4 regions of the Mesorhizobium sp. LNJC391B00 genome follow, and region 2 is predicted to be linked to each of the others. Evidence: predicted binding sites of a transcription regulator. Region 2 holds the regulator's gene; each other region holds the start of a gene.
The links. The regulator LexA, encoded in region 2, represses DNA repair genes until DNA is damaged. The targets are predictions, from matches to a motif close to TGTTCNNNNTGTGTTCNG.
Positions count from the first base shown of each region.

Region 1: the regulator LexA is predicted to act here: its motif matches at 1,389-1,406, upstream of X750_RS142505 (YifB family Mg chelatase-like AAA ATPase).
Region 3: the regulator LexA is predicted to act here: its motif matches at 2,111-2,128, upstream of uvrA (excinuclease ABC subunit UvrA).
Region 4: the regulator LexA is predicted to act here: its motif matches at 1,297-1,314, upstream of X750_RS142355 (DNA recombination protein RmuC).

Region 1 covers NZ_AYWI01000010.1:47,666-50,784, forward strand. The annotation lists gene X750_RS142505 (YifB family Mg chelatase-like AAA ATPase) at 1-1,294, opposite strand, end outside; gene X750_RS0133460 (glycosyltransferase) at 1,547-2,611, opposite strand; gene X750_RS1000000163835 (glycosyltransferase) at 2,796-3,119, shown strand, end outside.
Region 2 covers NZ_AYWI01000012.1:66,817-69,935, forward strand. The annotation lists gene X750_RS140505 (ComEC/Rec2 family competence protein) at 1-943, shown strand, start outside; gene lexA (transcriptional repressor LexA) at 937-1,719, opposite strand; gene X750_RS140495 (GntR family transcriptional regulator) at 1,926-2,690, opposite strand; gene kynU (kynureninase) at 2,858-3,119, shown strand, end outside.
Region 3 covers NZ_AYWI01000017.1:52,358-55,476, reverse strand. The annotation lists gene uvrA (excinuclease ABC subunit UvrA) at 1-1,961, opposite strand, end outside; gene X750_RS137365 (hypothetical protein) at 2,745-2,966, opposite strand; gene X750_RS137370 (ATP-dependent Clp protease proteolytic subunit) at 3,113-3,119, opposite strand, start outside.
Region 4 covers NZ_AYWI01000010.1:79,807-82,925, forward strand. The annotation lists gene X750_RS142355 (DNA recombination protein RmuC) at 11-1,264, opposite strand; gene def (peptide deformylase) at 1,368-1,898, shown strand; gene fmt (methionyl-tRNA formyltransferase) at 1,904-2,854, shown strand; gene X750_RS142340 (N-acetyltransferase) at 2,851-3,119, shown strand, end outside.

The sequences.
Region 1 (3,119 bases), on a different contig from region 2:
TGGTCGCGCTGGTCACGCCGAGCCGCTCGAACCGTTCGCGCTGGATGGTGCGGGCGCGCGCGACGCGCTGCGCAACGGCGGCACTTTTCTCCGCCCGATCCGGCCGGATCAGGTCGGCGGCCGAGACCGCAGGCACCTCGATCCTGAGATCGATGCGGTCGAGCAGCGGGCCGGAAATGCGCGCCTGGTAGTCGGTGCGGCAGCGCTCGCCGCGCAGGCAGCGATAGCCGGGCTCGCCGGCCATGCCGCAACGGCACGGGTTCATCGCCGCCACCAGCTGGATGCGCGCCGGATAGGTGACGCGGTGGTTGGCGCGCGCGATCATGCAGTCGCCGGTCTCCAGCGGCTGGCGCAGTGCATCCAAGGTCTGCGGCGTGAATTCGGGAAACTCGTCGAGGAACAGGACGCCGTTATGGGCAAGCGATACTTCGCCCGGCCGCGCCCTGATGCCGCCGCCGACCATTGCCGCCATCGAGGCCGAATGGTGCGGGGCGCGGAACGGCCGCCGGTCGGTGAGCTTGCCTTCGCCGAGCTCGCCGGCCACCGAGGCGATCATCGAGACTTCAAGAAGTTCCTTCGGTGCCAGTGGCGGCAGAATTGAAGGCAGCCTCTGCGCCAGCATCGATTTTCCCGAGCCGGGAGGCCCGACCATCAACAGATTGTGGCCGCCGGCCGCCGCCACTTCCAGCGCCCGCTTGGCGCTTTCCTGGCCCTTGATGTCTGAAAGGTCGGGCAGGTCGCGGGCCGAGACATGGATGCCGGGCTCGGGCCGCGACAGCACCTGCGTGCCGCGAAAATGATTGGCGATGGCAATCAGGCTGCGCGGCGCCAATATGTCGAAATCCTTGCCCGCCCAGGCCGCTTCCGGCCCGCAGCCGAACGGGCAGATCAGGCCCTTTCCCTCGGCATTGGCGCCGATCGCCGCCGGCAGCGCGCCGGCCACCGTGGCAATGGTGCCGTCGAGCGACAATTCTCCGAGCACGACATAGGAGGCCAGCATGTCGCCCGGAATGGCGCCGAGTGCAGCCATCAGGCCGAGCGCGATCGGCAGGTCGTAATGGCTCCCTTCCTTGGGAAGATCGGCAGGCGCCAGGTTGACCGTCACCTTCTTCGACGGCATCGACAGCCCCGACGCATGCAGTGCCGCCTGCACGCGCTCGCGGCTTTCGGCCACCGCCTTGTCGGCCAGCCCGACGATCTGCATGCCGACCTTGCCCGGCGCGATCATCACCTGGACATCGACCGGTACGGCCTCGATGCCCTGGAAAGCAACCGTGCGAACCCGCGCCACCATCTTGCTCTGCCCCCGGATATCGGCTCGCCTCGGCCTTGTGGTTCAGACCGCGAGCGACGTCAGGACAAGACAACCATAGATTTCAGGCCAAGGCAAGAACATTACAGGAACATGCATTCGTGGTGGCTGCAGCGCGCTGTGCCGGTTGCAAAAAAGGAAGATGGTCAAGCAAAATGGAACGGCTGCTCCGCCTCCTCGACCGCGTTTAACAAGGGCGACAGAGTTCCTCCGGCAATCCGAGGCTGTTGCCGTCTAAGCGGTGACGAAGGCATCGACCGCACCTGAAAGGGATCGATCGATTGCGATTTGGGGTGGAAGCCACTCCATGACAGGATATCTGAAAGGCCAAGGCAGGGCGATCCGGCGCGAAGAGCCGCTCTCCAGAAAAATCTCGTTTACAAGGTCTATGAACCGCCCGCGGTCTCGTTCGATTCGTTTCAAAGTTTGGGAACGAATGTAATCCCGGGGAATTCGTCGCTCCTTCAGCGCTAAGACAGCCTCCGCGATGGATCGAGGATCGGGTGGAACTGTGAGCGAATAGTCGTCATCCAGATAAAGGTCTCGGCCGCCATGGTTCGGCGTCGTGACCACTGGAAGGCCCGCGAGAAGATATTCCGTGCTGGCGAACATTGGTCCTTCCAGGTGAGAGAGACAGATTCCCACGGCTGCACGATTTAGATGCGTGTTCACCTGAGCCGGTGCCAATCGGACCGGCTTGCCGGTGCCGTCAAACTCGTTGATAAAGACGTGATGCGGCGCGAGCTCCCTATGCCGATTTATTCGCGCTCTTTCCGACTCCGTCGTGGAGGATCCGCTTGAATCTCGATAGAAGACAAATGCGCAACGCTGGATGCCAAGCGACAAGTCATGGCGCTTCCACGGAGCCAGCTGCGCATTGTAGATTGCATCAAATTCTACAGGGACGTCATCGAGAGGCCTGAATATGTGTTCGGAGGTTGTTGACGTCTTGTTGTGCAGGACGGCGGCCTCGCCGGACTGGTTCAACAGATCAGCCTCTGCCTGAGTGTTGGATAGGAAGATTAGCGAGTGACGGGGGTTCTTGAGTCTATTCAGAACGGCATAGGTCCGGATGGTTTTGACGCTAGCACTGTTTTCGACGGACCAGGTTGGCGAGATGAGAAACCAGGCGCGGTGGCTGCGTGGACGGAAAGGCATATGACTTGCTAATCCGAGCGGCGTACCGGACATTCCCGAATAGGATATGAACGGATCGTCCGACAGCAAACTTGCCTGAAGAGCAGGTTGCGACTTCGCGGAAGGGTGCCCTTTTCTGAGCTTGTGGCCATGACGCAGCATGGCTCTGACAATCTCGAATTTGGTAGGAGGGCGATACCCGTGCTGTAGGGTCAACATGCGGCAATTGCGATCTTGAGTGCGGGGCAAAACTCGCTTCGACAGAGAGAAATTTGGCAAAGAAACACCGCCATTTGATCGACGGAATATCTCAGGCGATCAAATCTGGTGTACGGAGAAGCGCCTCTTGAAAGAAAACATCGTCCCAAGCGGAGCTGGTTCTCACATCGCGCTACCAACCGTATCCGTTTGCGTAGGCTGTTTCAATCAAGAGGCATTCATCGACACTGCGATCCGATCCGTAGCGGCGCAGACATACACTGCGTTCGAGTGCGTGGTGGTCGATGATTTTTCGACCGACGCTTCCCGCCGAAGGATTGAAGAGTGTCTGTCTCAGCTTGGCGACAGTCGTTTCCGCCTTCTGCCCCGACTGCAAAATGGCGGGCAGTTGGCAACAATGATGACCGGGCTTGACGCGACAGCCGGACCCCTGATCTCCTTTCTTGACGGT
Region 2 (3,119 bases):
AACCTTGCTGTTCGCCATCTGGCATTTTCAGCGTGTGTCGCCGCTCAGCCTGATCGCCAATCTGGCCGTGATGCCGATTGTTTCGTTGATCGTCATGCCCTTTGCCGTGCTCAGCGCACTGGCGATGCCGTTCGGCGCCGACGGGCCGTTCCTCTATGTGATGGGCAAGGGTCTGATGGCGATGATCGCTATATCGGCCTGGATTTCCGAGCGCTCGCCGGTCGACGCCGTCGGGCTGATCTCCATCCGCTCGGTGCTGTTGGTGGCGGTCGCCCTCGTCATCGCCACCATGGCCACCACCTGGCTCAGGCTGGCGGCCGTGCCTTTCGCGCTGGCCGGCCTGTTGACGGTGCCGCAGGTGCTTACGCCCGACGTGCTCATATCCGAGGACGCACATCTGGTGGCCATGCCGATAGGTGGCGGCGAACTCGCCCTCAACCGCGAACGCTCCAACGAATTCACCACGGACAATTGGAAACGGGCGCTGCGGGCCGAAACCATTATCCCGCCCGAGATTTTCGAGGCAACAGATACGCGGTTCGATCTCGATCCGCTCGATCTGCCGCCCGGGTCGCCCTTCTATTGCATGGGCGATCTCTGTATCGCCCGACACCCTTCCGGAGCCATTGTAGCCCTTGCCAAAGACCGCAAGACGGCGCGGCCGGCCTGTGCCTTCGCGAGCCTGATCGTCATCGATGACGCCACCGCCTACAATCCGTGCCGCGACCCGCTGGTGCTGGTCGTGACGAAGAAACAGCTGGCCCGCGACGGCAGCGCCGCCGTCTTCTTCGATCCGCAATCGGCAGCTGCAGCGCCAACCATCCGCTTCGCCGTCGACAAGCCGTATCGCCCCTGGCACGAGCAACGCCGCTTCTCCCGCGAAGCGCGCGGCCTGCCGCCTTACAACCAGCGTGAAAAGTACAAACCCAAGCCGGCTCAGTAGCGCCGGATCAATCCGACAAGCTTGCCCTGCACCTTCACCCTGTCCGGTCCAAAAATGCGGGTCTCGTAGGCCGGGTTGGCGGCTTCCAGGGCGATCGAGGCGCCCTTGCGGCGGAAGCGTTTCAGGGTCGCTTCCTCATCGTCGACCAACGCCACCACGATCTCGCCGGGGCTGGCTGTGTCGGCATTGCGGATGATGACCGTGTCGCCATCGAAAATGCCGGCCTCGATCATCGAATCGCCCTTGACCTCGAGCGCGTAGTGTTCACCGCCCATGATCATGTCGGGCGGCACCGAGATCGAATGGGTCTGATGCTGGATGGCGTCGATCGGCACACCGGCAGCAATGCGTCCCATCACCGGGATCGACACCGCCGAAACGGCGTCGTCATTGCCGGCCGACATCGAACGCGACGGCGAGCCCGGCTTGATCTGGCGGCCGATACCGCCTTGGCCCATCGCGCCTTGTCCTTGGCCGCCTTGCCCTTGGCCGGTTTGACCAAGACTGCCCTGAATGACGCTCGGCGAAAACTTCCTCGCCGCATTGAGGCCTGGTGCGATCGAGTCGGGCAGCCGCAGCACTTCCAGCGCGCGCGCCCGGTTCGGCAGCCGGCGAATGAAACCGCGCTCCTCAAGCGCCGTGATCAGGCGGTGGATGCCGGACTTGGAGGCGAGGTCAAGCGCTTCCTTCATCTCATCGAAGGACGGCGGGATTCCGCTCTCCTTCAGGCGTTCATGGATGAACATCAGAAGCTCATGTTGTTTGCGCGTCAGCATCGCGGCCCCCAGGGGTTCTGAAACCAGAATCAGAAAAAACAAACCCAGAACAAACACTATCTGTTCCAGTTGTGTTCCGCAACCTTTTAAAGTTTAATGAATGTGTTGACGTTTTGTTCAGCGTGACGTTCGGCACCGCCGAGCGGCGCTCGTAGTCGTTGGCCGGCAACGGGGTGAAACGAAGACAAAGTGCCCTGCGTCGTCGGCTACGATCGCCGCTTCCTTTTCGGACGGGGCTGCGCAGCATCCGCGCCGGGTTCACTCTGGGCATAGACCTGCAGCGTGTAGCCGATGTGAGCGGTCATCAGAGTTTTCGCACGTTCGACGTCGCGATCGAGGGCCGCTTCCATCAGGGCGGTATGGTGTTCGATCGCCACGGCGTCGCGCAGGGCCGCCACGGCCTTCCGGTGGCCATCCGTGCGGCCGGCGGCGGCGCGCAGCGTCGGGGCCAGACCCAGAAAGCGGTGATGGCGATGCAATTGGTCGGAAATCGTCGCATTGAAGCGCAGCAGCCAGCTGGATGTCGCGGCACTGAGCAGCGCCGCATGGAAGGCATCGTGTTTTTCGTACCACGCGTCGACCGCATCATCCGATGGATCGTCGAGAACAGACCCGCACCGTGAGAGACGATAGTGGGCGGCAACGACCGCGTCTTCCCACTCACGGTCGCCCTCCTCGATCGATTCCACCAGCAGGGGCAGTTCGACCACCAGCCGCGCACGCGCCAAATCCTCGAGCTCCGCCCGAGAGACGGGAGCGACCGCAAACCCGCGGTTGCTGATGGCGGTCACAAGCCGTTCCGCCTCCAGCCGCGACAGCGCCTCGCGCAACGGCGTCCAGCCGATGCCGTAGGTGTTGCGCAGCGTGCTCAGCTTCAACGGCGCGGCAGGCGCCAGCCGGGTCGCAAGAATATCGCGCCTGAGCAGGCGATAGGCCGCTTCCGTCTTCGAGGTCTGCTCGTCATCCAGCATCGTGATCCATCAGACATAAACGCTCGGCGGATCATTATATATCAAAGCCTTTCAATGGGTGAATTATATATAATGTTTGACAGTTCAAGGGCGACCACTCAAGATCGCCGGCATGTTTGGGCGGCAGGCTCCGCCGCGCGCGTTTGTCCATGGAGGGGCGCCGGATCATGAGCACGACACCCGATCTCGCTACAATCGAAGCAATGGATGCCGCCGATCCGCTGCGCTCCATGCGCGAACGCTTTGTCTTGCCGCAAGGCGTGATTTATCTCGACGGCAATTCCCTGGGCGCCGCGTCAGCGGTCGTCTTCAGCGAACTGCAGCAGGCCGCCACGCAGGAATGGGCGCACGACCTCATTCGCGCCTGGAACACCGCCGGCTGGTTCAACATGCCGGTGGAACTCGGAGATCAGCTCGGGCGACTGATCG
Region 3 (3,119 bases), on a different contig from region 2:
AGCGGGATTTCGGCAGTGACGTTCTTGAGATTGTTGCCGCGCGCGCCGACGATCTTCAGCCGGCGGTTTTTCTTGGCCTCGCGCCTGACACCGGGCGTGGCGACTTCGAGCGCGCCCGACAGATATTTACCGGTGATCGAGTTGGGATTGGCCATCACCTGCTGCGGCGTGCCCTGGGCGATGATCTCGCCGCCATGAATGCCGGCGGCCGGACCCATGTCGACGACATAATCGGCATGCAGGATGGCGTCCTCGTCATGCTCGACGACGATCACCGTGTTGCCGATGTCGCGCAGATGCTTGAGCGTGTCGAGCAGGCGGGCATTGTCGCGCTGGTGCAGGCCGATCGACGGCTCGTCCAGCACATAGAGCACGCCGGTGAGGCCGGAGCCGATCTGCGACGCCAGCCTTATGCGCTGGCTCTCGCCGCCCGACAGCGTGCCGGAATTGCGCGACAGCGTCAGATAGTCGAGGCCGACATCGTTGAGGAAGCGCAGGCGGTCACGGATTTCCTTGAGAACGCGCACCGCGATCTCGTTCTGCTGGTCGTTGAGATGTGGCGGCAGTTCGGTGAACCACTGGTCGGCCTTGCGGATCGACAGCTCTGTGACTTGGCCGATATGCTTGCCGGCGATCTTCACCGCCAGCGCTTCCGGCTTCAGCCGGTATCCCTTGCAGACCGGGCAGGGCGTCGCCGACATGAAGCGCTCGATCTCCTCGCGCATCCAGGCGGATTCGGTTTCCTTCCACCGCCGTTCGAGATTGGGAATGACGCCCTCGAACGTCTTGGTGGTCTTGTAGGAGCGCAGGCCGTCATCATATTGGAAGGTGACCTCGCGCTCGCCGGTGCCACGCAGGACGGCATCCTTAGCCTCTTCGGTCAGGTCTTTGAACTTGTCGCCGAGCTTGAAGCCGTATGCCTTGCCCAGCGCTTCCAGCGTCTGCGCATAATAGGGCGAGGTCGATTTCGCCCACGGGCTGACGGCGCCGTCGCGCAGCGAGACGTTTTCGTCCGGCACGATCAGGCTGGCGTCGATGGCGCGCTGATTGCCGAGGCCGTCGCAGGTCGGGCAGGCGCCGAACGGGTTGTTGAACGAGAACAGCCTGGGCTCGATCTCCGGAATGGTGAAGCCGGAAACCGGGCAGGCGAATTTTTCCGAGAACAGGATGCGCTCATGCGTCTCGTTCTTCGATTTGTTGACCGAGTCCTCGCCGGTCTGGCTGGCGTCGAGCGGCCGGTCGGCGAACTCGGCCACCGCCAGCCCTTCGGCGAGCTTCAGCGCCGTTTCGATGGAATCGGCAAGCCGTGTTGCCAGGTCGCCGCGCACGACGATGCGGTCGACGACGACGTCGATGTCGTGCTTGTACTTCTTGTCCAACGCCGGCACATCGGCGATCTCATAGAAGACGCCGTCGACCTTGACGCGCTGAAAGCCCTTCTTCTGCAGCTCCAGCAGTTCCTTGCGATATTCGCCCTTGCGGCCGCGCACGATCGGCGCCAGCAGGAAAAGGCGCGTGCCTTCCTCGACCGCCAGCACCCGGTCGACCATCTGTGAAACCGTCTGGCTCTCGATCGGCAGGCCGGTCGCCGGCGAATAGGGGATGCCGACGCGCGCGAACAGCAAGCGCATGTAGTCGTAGATCTCGGTGACGGTGCCGACCGTCGAACGCGGGTTCTTCGACGTGGTCTTCTGCTCGATCGAGATGGCCGGCGACAGGCCGTCGATCTGGTCGACATCCGGCTTCTGCATCATTTCGAGGAACTGGCGCGCATAAGCCGACAGGCTCTCGACGTAACGGCGCTGGCCCTCGGCATAGATGGTGTCGAAAGCAAGCGACGATTTGCCGGAGCCCGACAGGCCGGTCATGACGATCAGGCTGTCACGCGGCAGGTCGAGATCGACATTCTTTAGGTTGTGTTCGCGTGCCCCGCGAATGGAAAGGTATTTATGGTCGGCCATCGCCGGTCGCCGCCTCAGGTCTGGTGTCAGTGGGATCGGCGGGTTTTCCCGGCCATTCCCTATGTAGGTATTTTTGCCGCCACGTCGAGAGACGCCACACTTCTCGACCAAAGCCGTTTAACCGTCTTTCGCGCGAACGGGCAAGCGGAAAGAACAAAGACCGAACACGCTCCTGACAAAGCTGTGCAGAAACTGACAAGGGTGTTTCAGAAACTGACCCTAACGTAAGCTCCCGACGATCACATTTTCCGTAACCGGCTATTCAAGGTTGACGCCGTCGAATCAGGGGCGCACTCTGCCGGAGTCAACGGAGCCGGCCGTCTTTGATGGCCTCGCCGCCCATAGCGGCCTGCGAGACGCCGCAGGTTTTTGCGATTTGTGCTTCGGATTGACACCTGTCGCAACGGACATAGGAGCGGAGCATGACGCCACCGGATAGTCCCTTGAGGCTCCACCTGCTAGTGGAGCCGCGGCGGGCATAAGTGCCAGGTAGTTTCGAGGCATTGAAGTGTATGTGTCCAAATGGACGCATCGCGACAATCCAACAAACCACCCGACAAACCGTGACCTGCCGAATCCCACAAAAATCAGAGACGGCTAGTCGGATCGTCGGCTGAACGCCGCGAAGCATCCGAAATCAAAGTCGGTATAACACTACCGGCAGTTTGGATTTGGAATCCAAAAAAAGCCCCGACCGTTAGCGGAAGCAACGGCGGGGCTGTTCTTTTGCGAGGAAGTCGTCGGCGCAGGCTTTCTCTCCCGTATAGTAGCTGGGAGAAGGGGCTACCGGCGCGGCGGCTTGATCCCACCCGTGCCGACATCGACAGTGATGCTGCCGGAAATCCTGACATCGGTGCCGCCGATCTTGAACGTGCCGTTCTCGCCGGCAGACAGCGCGTCGTCCGGCTCCGGCTGCGGCGCGGGCTTGGCGATGCGGTAGTCGCCGGTCACGCCGGGCAGGGCGCCTTTCCGCGACGTGCTGGTGCTGCCCCCGGCAAAGGCCATGCTCGATGTCGCCGCCGTGATGGCAATGGCTATGGTCAGTCTGTTCAGGTGGTAGCGCATGGCAAGACTATAGTGCCGCGCTCAAGGCGAGGCCAGACCAGCGGCGTTGAAATTGAGGGAACACCGGCCTGCATTCAATCCGCCGATCAGGCC
Region 4 (3,119 bases), on a different contig from region 2:
AACAAAGACTTTAATCGTCGCCTTCGACGACACGTAGCCTGAGCTGCCCCGTCTTGGAATCCGCCACCCGCACCCCGGCTTCGGCCTTGGCGGGTCCGCCACCGCGCACTTCGGCTTCGCTTTCGCCAAACTCCAGCGCTTCGATCTTTTGGCCGCGCTTGGTCACCTTCGACGTCGAGACCAGTATCTCGTCGATATCCTTGGCCGACTGGCCAAAATGCGTCTGCAACCGGCGCACGCGTTCGTCGACGCGCGCGACGTCCTCCATCAGCCGGATCACCTCGCCCTGGATCAGATGCGCCTGTTCGCGCATGCGGGCGTCCTTGAGGATGGCCTGGATGACCTGGATCGACAGCATCAAAAGCGACGGCGAGACGATGATGACACGCGCCCGGTGCGCCTTCTGGACCACGGCGTCGAAATTCTCGTGGATTTCGGCGAACACCGATTCGGACGGCACGAACATGAAGGCGGTGTCCTGCGTCTCGCCCTGGATCAGGTATTTTTCCGAGATATCGCGGACGTGAATTTCGATGTCGCGGCGGAAAGCCTGGGCCGCGATCTTCTGTTGTTCGGCGCCATCGGCGGCGCGGATGGCGTTCCAGGCTTCCAGCGGAAACTTGGCGTCGATGGCAAGCTGCGGCGCACCGTTCGGCATCCTGACCAGGCAGTCGGGACGGCTGCCGTTTGACAGCGTTGCCTGGAACTCGTAGGCGCCCATCGGAAGGCCGTCGGCGACGATCGCCTCCATGCGCGACTGGCCGAAGGCGCCGCGCGTCTGCTTGTTGGACAGGATCGCCTGCAATTGCACGACCTGGCCGGCTAGCGACTGAATGTTGCCTTGCGCGGTGTCGATGACCGCCAGCCGTTCCTGCAGTTTGGCGAGGCTCTCATGCGTCGATTTGGTCTGTTCGGTCATGGTTTGACCGAGCCTGCCGGTCATGGCGTCGAGGCGCTGGCCGATCGACTGGTTGAGTTCGGCCTGCCTTGCGCCGAACACGTCGGCGATGGCGCCCATGCGGCCCTGCATCTCGGCCTGGCTTTGCAAAATGCCGGCCATCCGCGCCTCGGCGTCGCGGGCGTGGTCGGCGGCTTCCGCCGCGGCGATGGTGCGCGCCTTGGCCGATCGCCACAGCGCCACGAGAAGCGCCAGGAACAGGCCGAGAAACACCAGCGCGCCGAGGGCCAGTGCATGGCCGAGCGTGATCGTCGTGGCGCCAAGCCGGGCAACGGGTTCGTAAAGGATGGTGCTCAGGTCGTTCATCCCGCCAGCATAGCCGATTCGCAGACCTGGCACAGATCAAAACGTGAACGAGACCGATTCGCACCGGTTGACGCTTCTCCTGCGACGTTTTAGGTGAGGCGCCATGTCGATCAAGCCGCTCATCATCCTTCCCGATCCTATCCTGCGCCAGGTTTCCAAACCGGTCGAACGCGTCGACGCGCCTTTGCGCAAACTGGCCGACGACATGCTGGCGACGATGTATGATGCGCCGGGCATCGGCTTGGCCGCAATCCAGATCGGCGAGCCGCTGCGCATGCTGGTCATCGACCTCGCCAAGGAAGACGAGCCGCCGGCGCCGCATGTCTTCATCAATCCCGAAATCCTCGAAAGCGCCGACGCTCGCTCGGTCTACGAGGAAGGCTGCCTGTCGATCCCGGACTATTACGCCGAGGTCGAGCGTCCCGCCTCGGTGCGCGTGAAATATCTCGACCGCGACGGCAAGCTGCAGGAGATCGAGGCCGAAGGCCTGATGGCGACCTGCCTGCAGCACGAGATCGACCATCTCAACGGTGTGCTGTTCATCGACCACATCTCGAAGCTGAAGCGCGACATGGTGGTCAAGAAGTTCAAGAAGCTCGCCAAGGACAAGGCGCCGGGCAAGCTGGTGGGATAGGGAAGATGCCGCTTCGCGTCATCTTCATGGGCACGCCGGAGTTTTCGGTGCCGGTGCTGCGCGCGATTGCCGAGGCCGGGCACGAGATAGCAGCCGTCTACACCCAGCCGCCGCGCGCCGCGGGCCGCCGCGGGCTGGAGCTGACACCGTCGCCGGTGCAGCGCGAGGCTGAGCGGCTGGGAATCGAAGTGCGCACGCCGCTGTCGCTGAAAGGCGAGGCCGAGCAAGCTGCTTTCCATGCGTTGCGTGCCGATGTCGCGGTCGTCGTCGCGTATGGTTTGCTGTTGCCGAAGGCTATTCTGGAGGCTCCGCGCCTCGGCTGCCTCAACGGCCACGCCTCGCTTTTGCCGCGTTGGCGTGGTGCAGCTCCCATCCAGCGCGCCATTATGGCCGGCGACGTCGAGACCGGCATGATGGTGATGCGCATGGAAGAGGGCCTGGACACCGGTCCGGTGGCACTGGTTGAAAAATGCGCCATAGAGCCCGATATGACGGCCGGCGATCTGCACGACCGCTTGATGAATATTGCTGCCACGCTGATGGTGGAAGCGCTGTCCCGATTGGAGACAAATACCCTGGCATCGACTTTGCAGGCGGCTGACGGGGTGACCTACGCCAGGAAAATCGATAAGTCGGAGACACGTGTGGACTGGACGCGCCCGGCTGCGGAGGTCCACAATCACATTCGCGGGCTGTCGCCATTCCCCGGCGCCTGGTGCGAGGCCGACATCGGCGGCCGCACGGAACGGCTGAAACTGCTTCGCTCGACGCTTTCTGAAGGTACGCTTTCTGAAAGCATGGGCGAGTCGGGAGGAATTCTCGATGACCGGCTGACGGTCGCCTGCGGGTCGGGCGCGGTCAGGCTGGTCGAAGTTCAACGGGCGGGCGGAAAGCCTGCTGCCGCGAAGGAGTTTCTGCGCGGGGCCAAGATCGAAAAAGGAATGAAGTTCTCATGAGCATGATGTCGATACGCGGCGCGACGCCGCGGGACCGCGAGGCCATACGCCTGGTCGAGGAACACGCATTCGGCCAGCAGGCGGAGGCCGGGCTGGTCGACGCTCTGGTCACCGGCGGCGACGCCGTTGTCGAACTGGTGGCGGAAGAAGACGGCCAGGTGGTCGGCCACATCCTGTTTTCCAGGCTGTTCGTCCAGAACGGCGGCAAGCAGTTCGCAGCCGTGGCGCTGGCGCCGTTGGCGGTGGAACCTTCGTTCCACGGCTC